Regions from separate parts of the Photobacterium sp. DNB22_13_2 genome, predicted to be linked through region 1. Evidence: predicted binding sites of a transcription regulator. Region 1 holds the regulator's gene; the other holds the start of a gene.
The links. The regulator MetJ, encoded in region 1, represses methionine synthesis genes. The targets are predictions, from matches to a motif close to TTAGACNTNTANANGTCTAA.

Region 1 (8,805 bases):
ACATCCCGGCCAGCCCCCGGTCCACGGATCACCAATGGGTTATCACGATACCAGTGGCTTTCGATGGCAAAAATATTATCACACGGTAACAAGTTGGCCAGGGCATGCTCGCGAGACAATGCCTCTATCCCTACAGCCGCCTTACCATGGCGATCCAAACGGGCGATGTAGCGAAGTACTTTCTCTTCTTTCTGGGCCTTGCGCAGCCGCTCGTGCAACAGCTCATCCAGCTCTGCTGCCTGCTCGAAGAAGTCATCCACACCAAGCGCTGCCAGCGAATCCGGTACCAAGGTTTCGACCTTGACCTGCTCGGGCTCAAGCGATAAACCAGATTCACGAGCCAAAATCACCAGCTTGCGCATCACATCACTGCCATCCAAATCATGGCGAGGATCCGGCTCGGTCAGGCCTTGCTGCCAAGCCAACTCGACCAGTTGTGAGAATGGCACCGAACCATCATATTGCTGGAACAACCAAGACAGGGTACCAGAGAAAATCCCCGACAAGGCGATGATCTCATCGCCGCTCTCACGTAAATCACGTACCGTGTGATTGACTGGCAGCCCAGCTCCAACCGTGGCGTTGTATAGCCAGAAGCGGCTGCTCTTGGCAAAGGCATCAATCACTTGGTGGTAATCCTCACCAGAGGCAGAACCTGCTACTTTATTGGCGGAAATCAAGTGCAGCCCTGACTCTGCCACCTGTGGATAGCGCGCAGCCAGTTCGCTGCTGGCCGTCACATCCAGCACCATCACATCATCATAGGTATTGTGGGCCAGTACCGACAGCCAATCACCATCGGTTTGGTTATATTCAACCGACTCATCATCAAACGCATTATGAGCTCGGCCGGCATCAATACCGTCAAAGTCAATCCAATGGCGACGGCTATCAACAATGCCGATCAAGGTAAAGCTCATACCGTGCCGCTTCTCCAGCGTCGCCTTCTCACTCTCAAACAACTCCAGCCAGCGACTCCCGATATTACCCTTGCCGCAGAGGACGAGGCCAATGCGTTTCTGAGCCTGGAACAAGCTCTGGTGGATCCCCTGGATCAAGCTATCGGTATCAGCCTTACGCAGCACAGCAACCAGACTCAAGCCCGATTCAGACTCGGCAATAAACTCCAGTGCATGGCCTTTGAGCTGTTGATAAAAACCGTAGCAATGGACAGCGTTGTTCACCACCCCGGCTCCTACTGCTGCAACCAGCGAGAAGCCTTCGCGCAAACGCAGCTCGGCAGCAATACCGCTGTCCTGCAGCTGGGCCAATACACTGTTCACGACCTCGGCCGTATAAGCCAGCTGAACGCGCCCTTTATCTGGCTCAAAACAGCTTGCTAGCGGCTGCAGCTGGGTACGCTGCAAGAATCGTTCTACGTCACTGGCAATCGGTGCAAAGTCATGAGCGCGGGTCACAGACAGCTCAATCAGGCACACCTCATCAAGTGAGGTAATGATCTTGGCACCACGTCCGGAGGCCAGTACCCTCTCGACCCGGGTCGAGCCTTGCTCCGGCTGATGACTGCAGCGAAGGGTCAAATCAATCGCACTTTGGGCGACGGGCTGTAAAGTACGGCTATGCAATACCGGCGCAGCCAAGCGAGCCAATTCACTGGCTTCATCAAGGCGTAGCAATGGCAACAGGCAGGCATCGGCAACCTTACGCGGATCGGCACTGTAGACCCCCGCAACATCACTCCAAATCGTTACCCGCTCAACATCGGCCAGCGCGCCAATCACCGTTGCCGAATAATCAGAGCCATTTCGCCCAAGCAATACGGTTTCGCCAACACCGTTCTGGGCCATGAAGCCAGTGATCACCACCCGCTGCTGGCTATATTGGGCCAGTTGCTCCTTGAGCAAAGGTCGGGACAGGGCTCGGTCCACTTCCGGCTGTGCCGAACGTTCTGTACGCAGGAAGCAACGTGAATCCAAGCTTGCTGCGGGCAATTGCAGCTTGCTCAACAAGGCGGCCAGCAAGCGGGCTGACCACAGCTCACCATGACCCAAGACCTTGGCTTGCTCGGCTTCATCCAGCGGTTTCTCCGCCAGGCTAGATAACTCGCCCAATTCCAGATGCAGTTGAGTCAGCAGCTCATCAGCTGCCTCGCCGTCCAACAACGACTCAATCAATGCTTGCTGAAAACTACGTAAGGACTGCAAAGCTTCATGGGCCTGGCGACCGTCTTTATCCAATAGTTCAAGCCATTCAATCAACCTGTTCGTGGTCTTGCCTGCCGCCGACACGACCACCAAATCGTTGTTGTTCGAATACTCCCGCAAAATATCTGCCACCCGCAGGTAGCACTCGGGATCAGCCAAGCTACTGCCGCCAAACTTATGCAGTTGGCGTGTAAAAGAAACGCTCATTTAAGCCACCTCCGCAGCTTTGCTGAAAGCCTGCTCAAGATCAGTAATCAAATCATTAGGATCCTCAAGGCCAACCGAGAGCCTCAATAGGGATGCCTTCAAACCTGCGTCAGCCTGGGCTTCATCCGACATCGCACGGTGCGTCATACTGACAGGGTGACAAATTAAGCTCTCGGTTCCGCCTAAAGATTCCGCCAATGAGAAACATTTTAGCTCACGGACAAACTCTTCCAACTGCGCCATGCTACCGGCAATCTCAAAACTCAGCATCGCGCCGAACCCCTTTTGTTGCTTCAGTGCAATGGCATGGCCCGGATGCGCCGGCTGGCTTGGGTGATAGATAACGTCAACCAATGGCTGTTGCTGCAAGTAAGCCAATATCTGGCGGCTGTTTTCCTCATGCATCCGCATTCTTGGTGCCAGTGTCCGCAATCCCCGTAACGTCATATAGGCATCAAATGGTGCCCCCGTTGCACCGATACAATTCGCCCACCAGGCAATCTCTTCCGCGTGCTCTTCGGTCTTGGAAATCAATACGCCACCAACTACATCCGAATGGCCGTTGATATATTTAGTCGTTGAATGAACAACAAAATCGGCGCCCAGGGCGATAGGCTGCTGGAGGATTGGTGACAGGAAAGTATTGTCGACAGCCACCAGCGCCCCGGCTTGCTTGGCCGCCGCGCAAATTTCTGCCACATCCACAATGCGCAATAGGGGGTTCGATGGGGTTTCAACCCAAATCAGCTTAGGCTGCAAGGCCAATGCTTCGGCGACCGCAGTCGGATCGGTCTGATCAATAAAACGGACCTTGAAATCACCCTTTGCTGCGCGGGTGTTGAACAATCGGTAAGTACCGCCATAACAATCGTGCGGGGCAATAATCAGATCCTCAGGGCCAACTAATGCTGAAGCAAGCAAGTTGATGGCCGCCGTACCGCAGTTGGTCACCACCGCGCCCGCGCCCCCCTCCAGTTCAGCCAACGCGTCAGCCAACGTGTTGCGGGTTGGGTTGCCAGAACGAGAGTAATCATATTGTGGCACCTCACCTAATTGCGAGAAGCTATAGGTTGAGGTTAAATAGAGAGGGGGAACCACAGCATTGTACTGGGTATCGGATTCGATGCCGGTGCGAACAGCGACGGTAGCTAGCTTCTTGTCACTCATAATTACTTTCCTTGTCAGGGCGGCCCTGCTGAATAACTTTTACGCAACAACATAACCACAAACGAAGAGGACGTCAATACTTCTGGACGTCTATATGTCTTTGCTTATGGCAGTAAATCCCGCTAAAATTCAGGCATACTATATTTCTTCACTTTTATATCGCTGAGAAGGTAAAAAATGGCAGAGTGGAATGGCGAATACATCAGCCCTTACGCGGAACACGGTAAGAAAAACGAGCAAGTCAAAAAAATTACAGTTTCGATTCCATTGAAGGTTCTGAAAATCCTGACAGATGAACGTACTCGTCGCCAGGTCAACAACTTGCGCCACGCCACCAACAGTGAATTACTGTGCGAGGCCTTCCTGCATGCCTATACTGGCCAGCCACTACCGACCGACGACGATATCCGTAAGGACCGTCCGGACGATCTTCCTGCCGAAGCCAAGGCCCTGATGGAAGAAATGGGGATCACATACGAAGATATCAACGAATAAGCATCCAAGTAGACTGCTACGCATAATGCCAGCAGTTTATGACGATAAAAAAACCAGCCATATGGCTGGTTTTTTTGTATGCGATACAACTTGCAGGAATTACTTCGCTTCCATATAACCGACAGGCATATCGATTCGCGCAACGCCCGAGTCTACCGCCGCTTGGGCTACAGCCTTGGCAACACGTGGCAACAAACGTGGGTCCATCGGTTTAGGGATAATGTATTCTGTACCAAATTCAAGCTTGTCGGCACCTGCCGCCGCAACCACTTCTGCGGGAACAGGCTCTTTTGCCAGTGAGCGAATAGCGTCAACGGCAGCGAGCTTCATCTCGTCATTGATTTCGCTCGCGCGAACATCCAATGCCCCACGGAAGATAAACGGGAAGCAGATAACATTGTTTACCTGGTTCGGGTAGTCCGAGCGGCCAGTACCCATGATCAAATCATCGCGAACGGCATGAGCCAGCTCAGGCTTGATTTCAGGATCCGGGTTAGAACACGCAAAGACCACTGGCTTATCGGCCATCAGTTTCAGCGCTTCCGGTGCCAACAGATCGGGACCCGATACGCCGACAAAAATATCCGCACCTTCAATCACATCTTCCAGCGTACGCTTGTCAGTGTTGTTGGCAAACAGCTGCTTGTATTCGTTGATATCGTCACGGCGGGTGTGGATCACGCCCTTGCGGTCAAGCATGTAGATCTTCTCGCGCTGGGCACCACACTTAATCAGCAGTTCCATACACGCTACAGCCGCAGCACCAGCACCCAAACAGACAATCACCGCTTCGTTGATGTTCTTGCCTTGCAACTCAAGCGCATTAAGCATACCCGCCGCAGTGACAATCGCCGTACCGTGCTGATCATCGTGGAACACCGGTACATGACAACGCTCGATCAGACGTTTTTCGATTTCGAAACAGTCCGGTGCCTTGATATCTTCCAGGTTGATCCCGCCAAACGTATCAGCAATGTTCGCCACCGTGTCGACAAACTCATCGATAGTACGGTGCTTCACTTCGATATCTATCGAGTCCAGGCCAGCAAAGCGTTTGAACAGCAGAGCTTTACCTTCCATAACAGGTTTTGACGCCAATGGGCCCAAGTTACCCAAGCCAAGGATAGCGGTACCATTGGTGATCACCGCGACCATGTTGCCTTTACCGGTGTACTTGTAGACATTCTCTGCGTTTTGCGCAATTTCGCGCACGGGCTCAGCCACACCAGGGCTGTAGGCTAGCGCCAGATCTTCTACTGTATTAGCCGGCTTGGTGAGCTCAACGGCGATTTTGCCTGGTACGGGATAAGCATGGTAGTGAAGGGCCTGTTGGCGAAAATCTTCAGACATAGTGTTCGAAATCCTGACTTGGGTAATTTTATTTTAGAATTTGGACATAGATCATATTCTATGGCAGCACAAAATCCTAGCACCGAACATCTGGTCGATCCAATGATTCCCAGACTGAATAGCCGAGTTTGGTGGGGAATATAGCGTGTTAGGCGATGACTAGAGGATAGATCGCCAACATTGCTGGCAACAGGATGCAGATAGGGATTAAAGCGGACGAAACTATGGCATAAAAAATGGACATAAAAAAAGGGATGCTTGCGCATCCCCTTTTTCGACATTCATCTGGCAATTATTACTTGCTAGAAAGCGCACCGAAACGCTTGTTGAATTTGTCGATACGGCCACCAGAGCTAACCTGACGCTGCTTACCAGTGTAGAAAGGGTGACACTTGTCGCATACATCTAGGTTGATGTCTTTACCCATAGTAGAGTTAAATACGAAAGTGTTGCCGCAAGAACAACGAGCGTTTACTGCAGTGTACTCTGGGTGAATACCTTGTTTCATGGGATAACCTCAAAAGTAAGGCCGTGTCGCTCTCCCGATCCAAAGCCGGGCACCACACGCGTTAATAAATATACGTAACGGCTGAACTGCCAATACGCCAAATTAGGCGGCGTATAGTAATCAATCAAGCAGTTCAGATCAACCAATATGCGCCTTTTTTCGCCGCTTTGCTGCCCGAGGCTGGGCAAGGTACACTTCTCTATCTTAGTACATGCGGATTTAGCGGTTATATATGACGCCCAACATTGCCCGAGTGGCCCTTCCTGTTCCCCTGGACAAGCAATTTGATTATCTGGTCAAGCCCGGCCAGCAGCCTGCTATCGGTGGGCGGGTCAAAGTGCCGTTCGGGCGCCAGCAGTTAGTTGGGATCGTGATGGCCCTTACAGACTCGTCTGATTTTCCTCTAAACCAGCTCAAGCCGATCTACAGCGTACTTGACCACTCGCCACTGTGGGAACCGAGCCTGTTCAAGCTATTGAACTGGGCCAGCCAATATTACCAATATCCGCTTGGCGATACGCTGGCCAATGCGATGCCAACCTATTTGCGCAAAGGCCGTGAGGCTTCTCCCTCAACGCTGAAGATGTGGCAGTTGACCGACGCGGGGCAAAACCAGCCATTGTCGGCCCTCAAGCGTGCACCGCGCCAAGTTCAGGCCTTGACGATGCTGCGTCAGGGAGCCTTGAGCCATGAAGCCCTGCTTGCCGAAGAAGTCAGCAGTGCCACATTGAAAGCCTTGGCCGAAAAAGGATGGATTGAAGCGCTCAAGCAAACACCGGCACTGCGACACTGGCAGTCACAATTTGCGGTCACAGAGGAGAAGCCCCGCCTCAACGAGGAACAAGCCCTGGCGATTGCCAGTGTCAACGCCAACCCGGATTTCGGCTGCTATCTGCTAGAAGGTGTCACCGGTTCAGGCAAGACCGAGGTCTACCTCAACCTGCTTGAACCCGTATTGGCAGCCGGCAAGCAGGCGTTGATCCTAGTACCGGAAATCGGCCTGACCCCACAAACCATCAACCGCTTCCGCCGCCGCTTCAATGTGCCTTTGGAAACAATCCACTCCGGACTCAACGACACCGAGCGGCTGTCAGCCTGGCTTGCCGGACGGGACAACCAAGCAGGGATCATCATCGGCACTCGATCGGCCCTGTTCACCCCGTTTGCCAACCTCGGCATTATCATTGTCGACGAGGAGCATGACGCCTCCTACAAGCAGCAGGACAGCCTGCGTTACCATGCCCGGGATCTGGCCGTGATGCGTGCCAGCCAAGCCAATATCCCGATCGTGCTCGGCTCCGCGACCCCGGCACTGGAAACGCTGCACAACGCCAAGAGTGGCAAGTACCACCACCTTATTTTGTCACGCCGAGCTGGCACCGCCCAAGCAGCCCGCCATGGTGTGCTGGACGTCAAAGGGCAGTATCTGGAGGCGGGGTTATCTGCCCCATTGATCGCCAGGATGCGCCAGCACCTCGAGGCCGGAAACCAGGTCATGCTGTTTCTCAACCGCCGTGGGTTCGCCCCGGCGGTGATCTGCCACGACTGTGGCTGGCTGGCCGAGTGCAAGCGCTGTGACGCCTATTACACCTTCCATCAGCAAAGCGGTGAGCTACGCTGCCACCACTGTGCCACCCAGCGTCCGATGATGCACCAGTGCGGCCAGTGTGGTTCGACCCAGCTCAATGCGGTGGGTGTTGGTACCGAACAGCTCGAACAACAACTCGAGATGCTATTTCCGAGTTACAGGACCGTGCGTATCGACCGTGACAGTACCCGCCGGAAGGGTAGTCTTGAGAATTACCTCGAGGCCATTCGCAATAACGAATACCAGATATTGATTGGCACCCAGATGCTGGCCAAGGGACACCATTTCCCCGATGTCACCCTCGTCGCCCTGCTTGACGTCGACAGTGCATTATTCAGTAACGATTTCCGGGCCAGCGAGCGCTTGGCCCAACTGTTTATCCAAGTCGCCGGCCGTGCGGGACGGGCCAGTAAGCCCGGAGAAGTAGTGCTCCAAACCCATCACCCCGAGCATGGCCTGCTCCAGGCCCTGCTCTACAAGGGCTACGATCATTTCGCCTCGGGGGCCCTGAGCGAGAGAAAGCAGTCATGGCTGCCGCCATTCACCTATTTGGCCCTACTCCGGGCCGAGGCCAACCAAAGTGAACTGGTCGAGCAGTTTCTGCAGCAAGTGAGAGGGATTTTCGAAACCAGCCCCGTTGCTAGCCAAGAGACCATGGTGATGGGGCCCAACCCAGCTCCGCTGTCCCGCCGGGCGGGTCGATATCGCTGGCAATTGCTGCTACAAGCACCGAGCCGCAGGGCTTTACAGCAGTGGCTGTCTGTCGCTAAGCCAGCTATCGCTTTGCTTCCTCTGGCCAAGAAAATCCGCTGGTCGATTGATGTCGAACCGCAGGATTTAACTTAAAATGAACAATGCGACATATGTCACATATTGGATGTAATTTATGCTGTTTAAAGCATGTTTAATCCCCGGAAGACAGCCTACAATAACAAGCTCGCTGGCTCAGGTATCGGCCGTTTTGGCCATGATCCTCCAGCGGCAAGAGAGAGAAAAATAATAGAGAGGAATCTTAACTATGGCGACAATGAAGGATGTTGCCCAGCTCGCCGGCGTCTCGACGGCCACGGTCTCCCGTGCCCTGATGAACCCGGAAAAAGTGTCAGCCTCGACCCGAAAAAAGGTCGAACAGGCTGTCATGGATGCTGGCTATTCACCCAATTCACTGGCTAGGAATTTACGTCGCAACGAATCAAAAACTATCGTCACTATCGTACCCGACATCTGTGATCCCTATTTCACCGAGATCATCCGAGGAATCGAAGAAGCGGCGATGGAGCATGGCTACTTGGTCCTGCTTGGCGACAGCGGGCAGCAGAAAACCC
Region 2 (8,805 bases), on a different contig from region 1:
GTCCGAACGTCATTCGCGATGACGGCGGTAATATTGTTCAAATCAACAATGTCTACCTCAACCTTGATGAACAAGAGGTACAAGGTATCGACATGGGTATTGACTATACCTACGAAACCTTGACCTATGGCAGCTTCGATTTCAGCCTGAACGGTAGCTACATTGATTCATTCAAGATCACTGACAGTGATGGTGTTACAACAGAAACGGCAGGTAAAGATACAGGCGGTGTCGAAGGTGGTGGTCCTCGCTTCAAAGGTAACGGTAGCGTGATTTGGGCATACCAAGAATTCAAATTCGTAAACCGTATCAACTATACCCACAGTTACGATGCACTCTACGAAACGGATAAATTCACCGAAATTGATAGCCTAACCACTTGGGATACTCAGCTTGCCTATAGCGGCATTGAACAAATGAAAATTGCATTTGGCATTAATAATGTTACTGATGAGCTAGCCCCATTTAGTAACGATTCAAACGGCTACGACATTGTCGTACACAGCAACGTCGGCCGCTTTGTCTACCTCGACCTATCATACCAATTTTAATAGCACAGGCGCGGGCGAGACCCGCGCCTATTCCTGACTGACAAACACTAAAGACAAGGATGCACCTATGACTATCAAGGAATTTGGCGTTAGTGCAATCACTGCCGCCATACTGACCCTGAGTACAGCCGCCTATGCCGCTGACTCCGGTTCGGTCGTAGCCTCGCAGGCCAAGGCCGACAAATCTGCCGCCTCCTCACAGGTCAAAGTCGACAAATACGCCGACAGCACAGAATCAATGCTGGCAGAATACAAGAGCTTGCTGCGCCAGATTGACAGTATGAAGATCTACAACACCCAGATCAGCCGTATGGTTGACTCCCAGCAAGGTGAGCTGGACTCACTCAACCGCCAGATCGCCCAAATTGACCAAACAGCAATGGAAGTGGTACCGCTGACCCTCAAGATGATCGATGCGCTCGATGAATTCGTTGCCCTAGACCTTCCCTTCCAAACGGAAGAGCGCAGCATCCGTATCACCGAACTTCATAAACTGATGGATCGGGCAGATGTCACCACCTCGGAAAAATTCCGCAAAGTTATGGAAGCCTACCAGATAGAAGAAGGTTTCTCGCGTTCAATCGAATCTTACAAGGCCAGCCTGGAGCGTAGCGGCGAAACCGTAACTTACGACTTCCTGCGTATTGGACGTACCGCCCTGTTGTACCAATCTCCTGATGGTGGTGAAACCGGTATGTGGAATCAGCAGACCCGTCAGTGGGAAACCCTGCCGCAACACTACCGTATTGCTGTCCAGCAAGGTCTGCGCATTGCCAAGAAGCAAGCGCCACCAGCCCTAATCAAATTGCCTGTATTCACCGGGGAGGAAGGATAATGAAGAGATTTAAAACACTGGCTGCCGCCCTGCTTGCAGGCTTAATCCTGTCCGCTCCGGCCCAAGCGGAAAACCCAACCTCACTGTCTCAATTGCTACAATCGGTGAAATCCGACAGCATCGCCGAGTCCAAAGAAAACCAACAACGTGAGGCCGAGTTCAAAGCTAACCGCGACCAGCAAGCGGCTTTGCTCAAGCAGGCCCGCACTGAGCTAGAAGCCGAAACCGTACGTGGCGACCAGCTCAAAGCAAACTTCGATGCCAATGACAAGTCACTGACCGAACTGACCGACACGCTACGCCAGCGCACCGGAACCCTTGGTGAAATGTTCGGTGTCGTCCGCCAGTATGCTGGTGAATTCAAAGGCCTCTTCTCCACCTCACAAAATGCCGTCTTGTTCCCAGAGCGCGCTGCCGTGCTAACTAAATTGGCCGAGAGCAAGGAGCTGCCTTCAAGCCAGGAATTAGAAGCCTTCTGGCACACCGTACTACAGCAGATCATCGTCTCTGGCGAAACCACAACCGCACCAGCTACCGTGGTATACGGCGAAGGCAAAGAAGCAGTTCGCGATGTCACCCTTGTTGGTGAATTCAATGCCATTGCCGATGGGAAATACATTACCTACGTACCGCAAACCGGCAAGTTCGAAGAACTATCGCGCCAACCTGGCAAGAACATTATGCGAAATGTAACGGGTTTCGAGGCTGCCGATAGCAGCTACGAACCATTGTTCATCGACCCCTCCCGTGGCGTGATCCTATCGCTGTTGGTGCAGAGCCCTACGGTTCAAGAACGTATTGATCAGGGCGGCATCGTCGGCTATGTGATTCTGGGCATGGGTGCTATTGGTGCGCTTGTCGCCTTGTTCTGCTTCCTTCGCCTGACCATCATTGGCAGCAAGATGCGCCGCCAGACTAAGTCCGAGACAGTGATCAAAGGCAACCCGCTGGGTGAGATCATCGAAGCCTACCTTGGCCACAACGGCAATAACCTGGAAGATCTGGAAGCCAAGCTCGATGAAGTGATCCTACGCAATGCCCCGAGTATCGAACGCTTTGTCGGCTCCATCAAACTATTTGCCTCCGTCGCCCCACTACTCGGCCTGCTGGGTACCGTGATGGGGATGATTGGCACCTTCCAAGCTATCACCCTGTTCGGTACCGGAGATCCAAAACTGATGGCCGGCGGGATATCCGAAGCCCTTGTAACTACGATGCTAGGTCTGGTTGTCGCCATTCCGCTGCTGTTCTTCTATACCTTGGTCCACAGCAAGAGCCGCCGTTTGGTGCAAACTCTTGAAGAGCAGAGCGCTGGGTACATTGCCCGCTACCAGGAAAAACTGCACCCTGCCGAGAAGTAAGGAGGCACTATGTGGTGGTTAATTGAAGAGCTGGAATCAATCCGGCGCTTCCTCGGCATGGGTGGAGATGTCCTGATGGCCATCTTCGTCCTCAGCCTAATGCTTTGGACGGTTTTGCTCGAACGTTGGTTCTACTTTGCCGCCGTCCTGCCCCGAGCGATGAAAAAAGTCGAGGCACAGTGGTCTACACGGCCAGAGCACCAAAGCTGGAGTGCCAAGATGATCCGTCAGGAGATCATCTCTAAGCAAGATATCGAAAACAAACGCGGCCTACCTATCATCAAGGTGCTGATCGCTCTTTGTCCCCTACTGGGCCTACTCGGTACCGTGGTCGGGATGATACAGGTATTCGATATTCTGGCAGTGACAGGTACAGGAAGCCCCCGCGCCATGGCGTCGGGGATCTCAAAGGCAACAATCCCAACATTGGCAGGCATGGTCGCCTCTTTATCCGGGTTATTTTTCAGCTCCCGGATCGATCACCTTGCCAAAGTCTCTACCCAGAAACTGGAAGACACGTTGAAGCACATTGCCTAAGTAAATGGAATTTAGAGGTATAGGTCATGAAAAGACGTTACAGCAGCGAGAGCAGTGACGAAGCAGCTATCGATATGACCCCGATGCTCGACATCGTATTTATCATGTTGATCTTCTTTATTGTTACCACTTCTTTTGTCAAGGAAGCCGGTATTGATGTCAACCGCCCAAGCGCCAGCACCGCGCAAACCGTCAAGAAAGGCAACATCATGGTTGCTGTCGGTGCCGCCGGAGATGTGTGGGTCGATAAGCGTCGCGTTGAAGTCGATGCCGTTCGTGCCAATATCGAACGCCTGCGGGCTGAAAGCCCAGACGGAGCCGTGGTGATCCAGGCTGACGAGGAAGCCAAATCCGGTGTCGTCGTCAAAGTGATGGATCAGATAAGAATGGCAGGTGTCCAGAGCATCTCCATTGCCGCAACCAATAAGGATTAAGCCTATGCGGTATCTGGCCTCATTAGCACTGGCGCTCGTTGTCTCCCTAGGCTTGTTCTGGGGGATGGACAAGCTGGTAAACAAAGAGCGCCACGAGCTGGTGTCGGATGACGACCTGCGTATGGTCGACTTCATTCGCGTCAAATCGGAACAAAAAGTACAGGAGAAAAAACGCGAACTCCCGAAACCACCGCCACCGAAACGACCACCTCCGCCACCAGAGCTAAAGGTGACGTCAACGGTCAAGCCAGTGATGGAGCAAATCCCGATGGATATGCCAAACCTGGATCTGCCCGTCAATGTCACCGGCGGATCGGTCCTTGGTCACTACAGCCAAGGAGGCGGGGCACAAATGGCAGGAAATGGTGGACCTGTGCCACTAGCTACATTCCAGCCACAAATGCCGCGTAAAGCCGCCAGATCTGGCATTGAACAAGGCATTGTTATGCTGGAGTTTACCGTCAATGCCCGCGGTGCGGTCGAAGACATCAAGATACTCAAGGAGGCGCCACGCCGAATGGGATTGGGCAAGGCGGCGAGAAAAACCGTTTCGAAATGGACCTTCAAGCCGAAGCAGGTCGACGGCCAGGCCGTCAGTACCCGCCTGTCGCAGGAAATTGAGTTTTCAGTTAACTAAGGGAGTCACCCATGCAGAAATTTCAACAACATTTGCTGGCTTCTCTCTTTATCCTAACCGGTGCCCTTGCGGCACCGGCTATGGCCAAGGGAACTCCAGAGCTCAGTGACCGGACTTTCAAAACCGTCAACAAGGTCCAGGAGTTAATTGCCACAGAGAAGTACACGCAAGCTATCGATAAGCTAGAAACAGCCCTCGAGCGAACCAAGTCGAGAAAATACGACCGTGCTGTGTTACTGCAACAAATGGGCTTTTTATATTCCATGCAAGATAACTACAGCAAAGCTTCGCAGTTTTTTGCTAAGTCATTGGCTGAAGAAGCCCTTCCGGTACCGGTCGCCCAGCAAGTTCGTTATAGCTTGGCACAGCTTTACCTAGCCGAAGAACAATTTCAGCAATCAGTCAATGCCATGAAGCTATGGTTTGAGGTCGCCAAGACCACCGAGGAAAAGCCGAGTGCCCACGCCTATATCACACTTGCCAGTGGCTATGTCCAGATGGAGGATTACAAAAACGCTATCCCACCAGTCAAGCAGGCGATAGTGATGAGCCCGACCCCGAGCGAGTCATGGTATATGCTGTTGATGGCCTCCCACTATGAGCTAAAGCAGTTCAAGAGTGTCGCGGGTGTGCTGAAAACCCTAACGTCAAAGTATCCGCAGAAAAAAAGGTATTGGATGCAGCTTTCTGGCGTCTATATGGAGCTAAACCAGGAACGCAACTCACTGGCAACCTTGGAAAGTGCCTACAAGCTGGGGTTATTTGACGAAGAGAAAGAGTTCCTGCGCCTTGCTAACTTTCAGGCATACCGCGGGATCCCTTTCCGGGCAGCAAAAACACTGAAGCAGGAGATGGCCAATGGCAATATCAGTAACACGGTAAAGCACTTGGATAAACTCGCCAACTTTTGGCTGCAGGCCAAAGAGCTGGATCTGGCCATTACGGCTTACCGCAGCGCCTACGAGCAAGAGCCAACAGCCAGAACCCAGCTGAAAATCGCTCGTTTGATGCTGCAAGCCCAACAATATCGCCAAGCCACTGAGTTTGCCCTGCAGCCAGCGCCCGGTGCCGAGTCGGGTGACAAAGCCGAACTCGCCTACCTACGCGGTATGGCCCATTTCGAGCTCAACCAGCTTGGTAGTGCACTCAAGGCAATGAAAGTCGCCGCCCAGTCTGATGACATGAAAGGAGCGGCAGGGCCTTGGGTCACTTTCTTGCAAGATCAGGGCTAAGACTGTAGCCCTGCTGAACCACTTTACCTGTAATTGGTGTGAGTCAGTCGCACTGTTTGGGGAAGCTACTGCAGAACGCATTGGCTTCCCTTTTTTTAATAGGCACAAAAAAGGCCGCTATCGCGACCTTTTCCTGGCACTGGCATGCCAGTGCGTTGCCCTCTTTATAGGCTTTATCTATTGTTTCGCCACTCAGCGATTACTGTGCAGCCAGCCAAGCAGGCACATCGGCAACACTGTCTAGCACAGCATCGGCCAACTGCTCACCCTCAGCGGTTACCGGCTTGCCCGTACGCACCAAGATTTTGGTGCCAACTTCGGCCGCTTCGGCGGCTTTCATGTCATCGGCTTTGTCACCGATCATCACTGAGCTAGCCATATCAATCTTCAGGAAGTCACGGGCAGAGATAAACATACCAGGCTTTGGTTTGCGACATTCACAATCCTGAAGGTAATCACCTTTGCCTTCTGTCGGATGGTGCGGGCAGTAATAAATACCATCGAACTCCACACCGTTGTCGACAAAGTTCCAGTCCATCCACTCGGTCAGGGTCAGGAAATCATCCTCGGTAAACATTCCACGGGCAATGCCAGACTGGTTTGTCACCAACACCAACATATACCCCATAGCCTTAAGTTTTTTACAAGCTTCAAACACACCCTCGACATATTCAAAATCATCGGTAGTGTGGACATAGCCGTGATCGATGTTAATTACACCATCACGGTCAATAAAAACTGCTGGTTTGGCCAAGCGTCAGCCCTCTGTCTCGCTGTATTCGTTATCCCCAAATTATGGCACGGCTGGCAACGGGATTCACCTGTTTCTATCAACCCCAGCAATAAGAGCAACATAGAATAGTCACACTGCAATTATGGCTATAAAGACATTTAGACGTCCAGACGTAAAAATATCTATTGACTTCATTTATGTTAGCCCATAGCATCAAAGCCATAGATGCAATTGGCAGACAGGCTTCAAGCATCAATAAAATAATGCAAACGCAATACACAACATAACAATATACCGGTCGCAGCCATTGATGGGCGTGCCCGTCATCAACACGGTATAGGATTTGGGAAATAAGATGATAGAAATAAACAGAGTCAATAAAGTCTTCTATCAAGGGGCCAAGGAGATCCACGCGCTGCGTGATATCAACCTGACCATTGAGCAAGGCACCATTTTTGGGGTGATTGGTTCTTCCGGTGCAGGCAAAAGTACCCTGATCCGCTGCGTCAACCTGCTCGAACGCCCGACAAGTGGTCATGTCATTGTTGATGGTATCGACCTCACTCAGCTCTCAAACCAAGAGTTGACCCAAGCTCGCCGTAAGATCGGCATGATCTTCCAGCACTTCAACCTGCTGTCTTCCCGCACTGTTTTCGACAATATTGCGCTGCCACTTGAGCTGGCTGGCACCAGCAAAGCAGGCATAAAAACCAAAGTCGATGAACTGCTTGAACTGGTTGGTTTGGCCGACAAGAGCGAAACCTATCCATCCAACTTGAGTGGCGGACAAAAACAACGTGTGGCGATTGCCCGAGCACTGGCCTCTGACCCTAAAGTGCTGCTGTGTGACGAAGCCACCAGCGCACTTGACCCAGCGACAACCCAATCTATCTTGACGCTGTTAAAGGAAATCAACCGCAAGCTCGAGCTAACTATCTTACTGATCACCCACGAGATGGATGTGGTGAAAAGTATCTGCTCTGAAGTGGCGATCATCGGTGACGGTGAGCTGGTCGAAAAAGGCCCGGTCGGCGATATCTTTGCCCACCCGAAAACCGAGCTAGCACGTGACTTCATCCGCTCGACGTTGGATCTTTCTATTCCGGAAGACTACCGCGCACGAATGGTAGAAACCCGTATTGCAAACAGCTACCCGCTGATCCGACTTGAGTTCACCGGAGCCTCTGTTGATGCCCCTCTGATTTCTCAGGTAGCTCGTGAGTTCAATATTGATATCAGCATCTTAAGCTCAGACATGGACTACGCCGGTGGCGTCAAGTTCGGTCTGATGCTGGCCGAATTCTTCGGTACTGAACAAGCGGCAGAACAAGCCATTAACTTCCTTCGCGAACACAAAGTAAATGTAGAGGTATTGGGCTATGTTGCTTGATTCAATTACCACCTGGTGGACCCAGAACGAACGTTTGGTAGATCTGCTTATCGATGCCCTTGGCCAAACCCTGATCATGGTTTTTGCCTCCGGCCTTATTGGCTTTTTGATTGGGATCCCTGTGGGGGTCGCTCTACACCTGACTAAAACAAATGGCCTGCTGGCCAATCCAGCCGTCAATAAAGTACTGGGTATTGTGACTAATATTGGTCGCTCTATTCCCTTTATCATCTTACTGGTCGCGATTATCCCGTTTACCCGCTTCGTGGTCGGCAGCTCTATCGGCACCGCAGCGGCAATTGTGCCATTGACTGTCGGCGCAATACCGTTCATCGCCCGTCTGGTTGAAGGGGCATTGCTAGAAGTCCCTACCGGTTTGGTGGAAGCCGCGCAAGCAATGGGGGCAACTCCACGCCAGATCATCAGCAAGGTTCTGCTGCCAGAAGCCCTACCGGGCATCGTCAATGCAGTAACGATTACCTTGGTGACTCTGGTCAGCTACTCGGCAATGGCCGGTACTGTTGGCGGTGGTGGCTTGGGTGATGTCGGTATCCGCTATGGCTACCAGCGCTTTGACGGCACCGTCATGCTCATTACGGTCGTGATGCTGGTCATTCTGGTTCAAATCATTCAGTCCGCCGGCGATCATCTGGTCAAGCGCTTTGATCACAGATAATAAGCCGAACAGATAACACACAACACTGATTACAAAATACAGAAAACACATATTCCATCTAGTATTACGGACAACCCCAGTTTTTAAGGAGAAGTAACATGGCTTTTAATTTGAAGAATTTATTCGCCGTCGCCGGCTTGGCATCAGCATTGGTACTAACAGGCTGTGGCGAGAAAGAAGCAGCGGTTGATAACAGCAAAATTAAAATTGGGGTTATGGCGGGCGCTGAAGAGCAAGTTGCGGAAATTGCGGCCCAACAAGCCAAGGAAAAATACGGCCTTGATGTGGAGCTTATCGCCTTCACTGATTATGTATCGCCAAATGCCGCGCTAGAAGAGGGCTCGATTGATATCAATGCTTTCCAGCACAAGCCTTACCTTGATCAGCAAATTTCAGACCGCGGTTACAAGTTTGCGGTA

Region 2: a site for MetJ is predicted at 6,479-6,498, ahead of metN (methionine ABC transporter ATP-binding protein MetN). Genes of this name have one in related genera too.

The regions. Positions count from the first base shown of each region.
Region 1 covers NZ_JBNNXU010000011.1:87,893-96,697, forward strand. The annotation lists gene ACVA58_RS16580 (bifunctional aspartate kinase/homoserine dehydrogenase II) at 1-2,372, opposite strand, end outside; gene ACVA58_RS16585 (O-succinylhomoserine (thiol)-lyase) at 2,373-3,539, opposite strand; gene metJ (met regulon transcriptional regulator MetJ) at 3,717-4,034, shown strand; gene ACVA58_RS16595 (malic enzyme-like NAD(P)-binding protein) at 4,134-5,384, opposite strand; gene rpmE (50S ribosomal protein L31) at 5,680-5,892, opposite strand; gene priA (primosomal protein N') at 6,125-8,326, shown strand; gene cytR (DNA-binding transcriptional regulator CytR) at 8,499-8,805, shown strand, end outside.
Region 2 covers NZ_JBNNXU010000020.1:88,822-97,626, reverse strand. The annotation lists gene ACVA58_RS22455 (TonB-dependent receptor) at 1-551, shown strand, start outside; gene ACVA58_RS22450 (DUF3450 domain-containing protein) at 619-1,386, shown strand; gene ACVA58_RS22445 (MotA/TolQ/ExbB proton channel family protein) at 1,386-2,747, shown strand; gene ACVA58_RS22440 (MotA/TolQ/ExbB proton channel family protein) at 2,757-3,284, shown strand; gene ACVA58_RS22435 (ExbD/TolR family protein) at 3,311-3,718, shown strand; gene ACVA58_RS22430 (energy transducer TonB) at 3,723-4,355, shown strand; gene ACVA58_RS22425 (tetratricopeptide repeat protein) at 4,367-5,587, shown strand; gene gmhB (D-glycero-beta-D-manno-heptose 1,7-bisphosphate 7-phosphatase) at 5,787-6,341, opposite strand; gene metN (methionine ABC transporter ATP-binding protein MetN) at 6,676-7,710, shown strand; gene ACVA58_RS22410 (methionine ABC transporter permease) at 7,700-8,386, shown strand; gene ACVA58_RS22405 (MetQ/NlpA family lipoprotein) at 8,485-8,805, shown strand, end outside.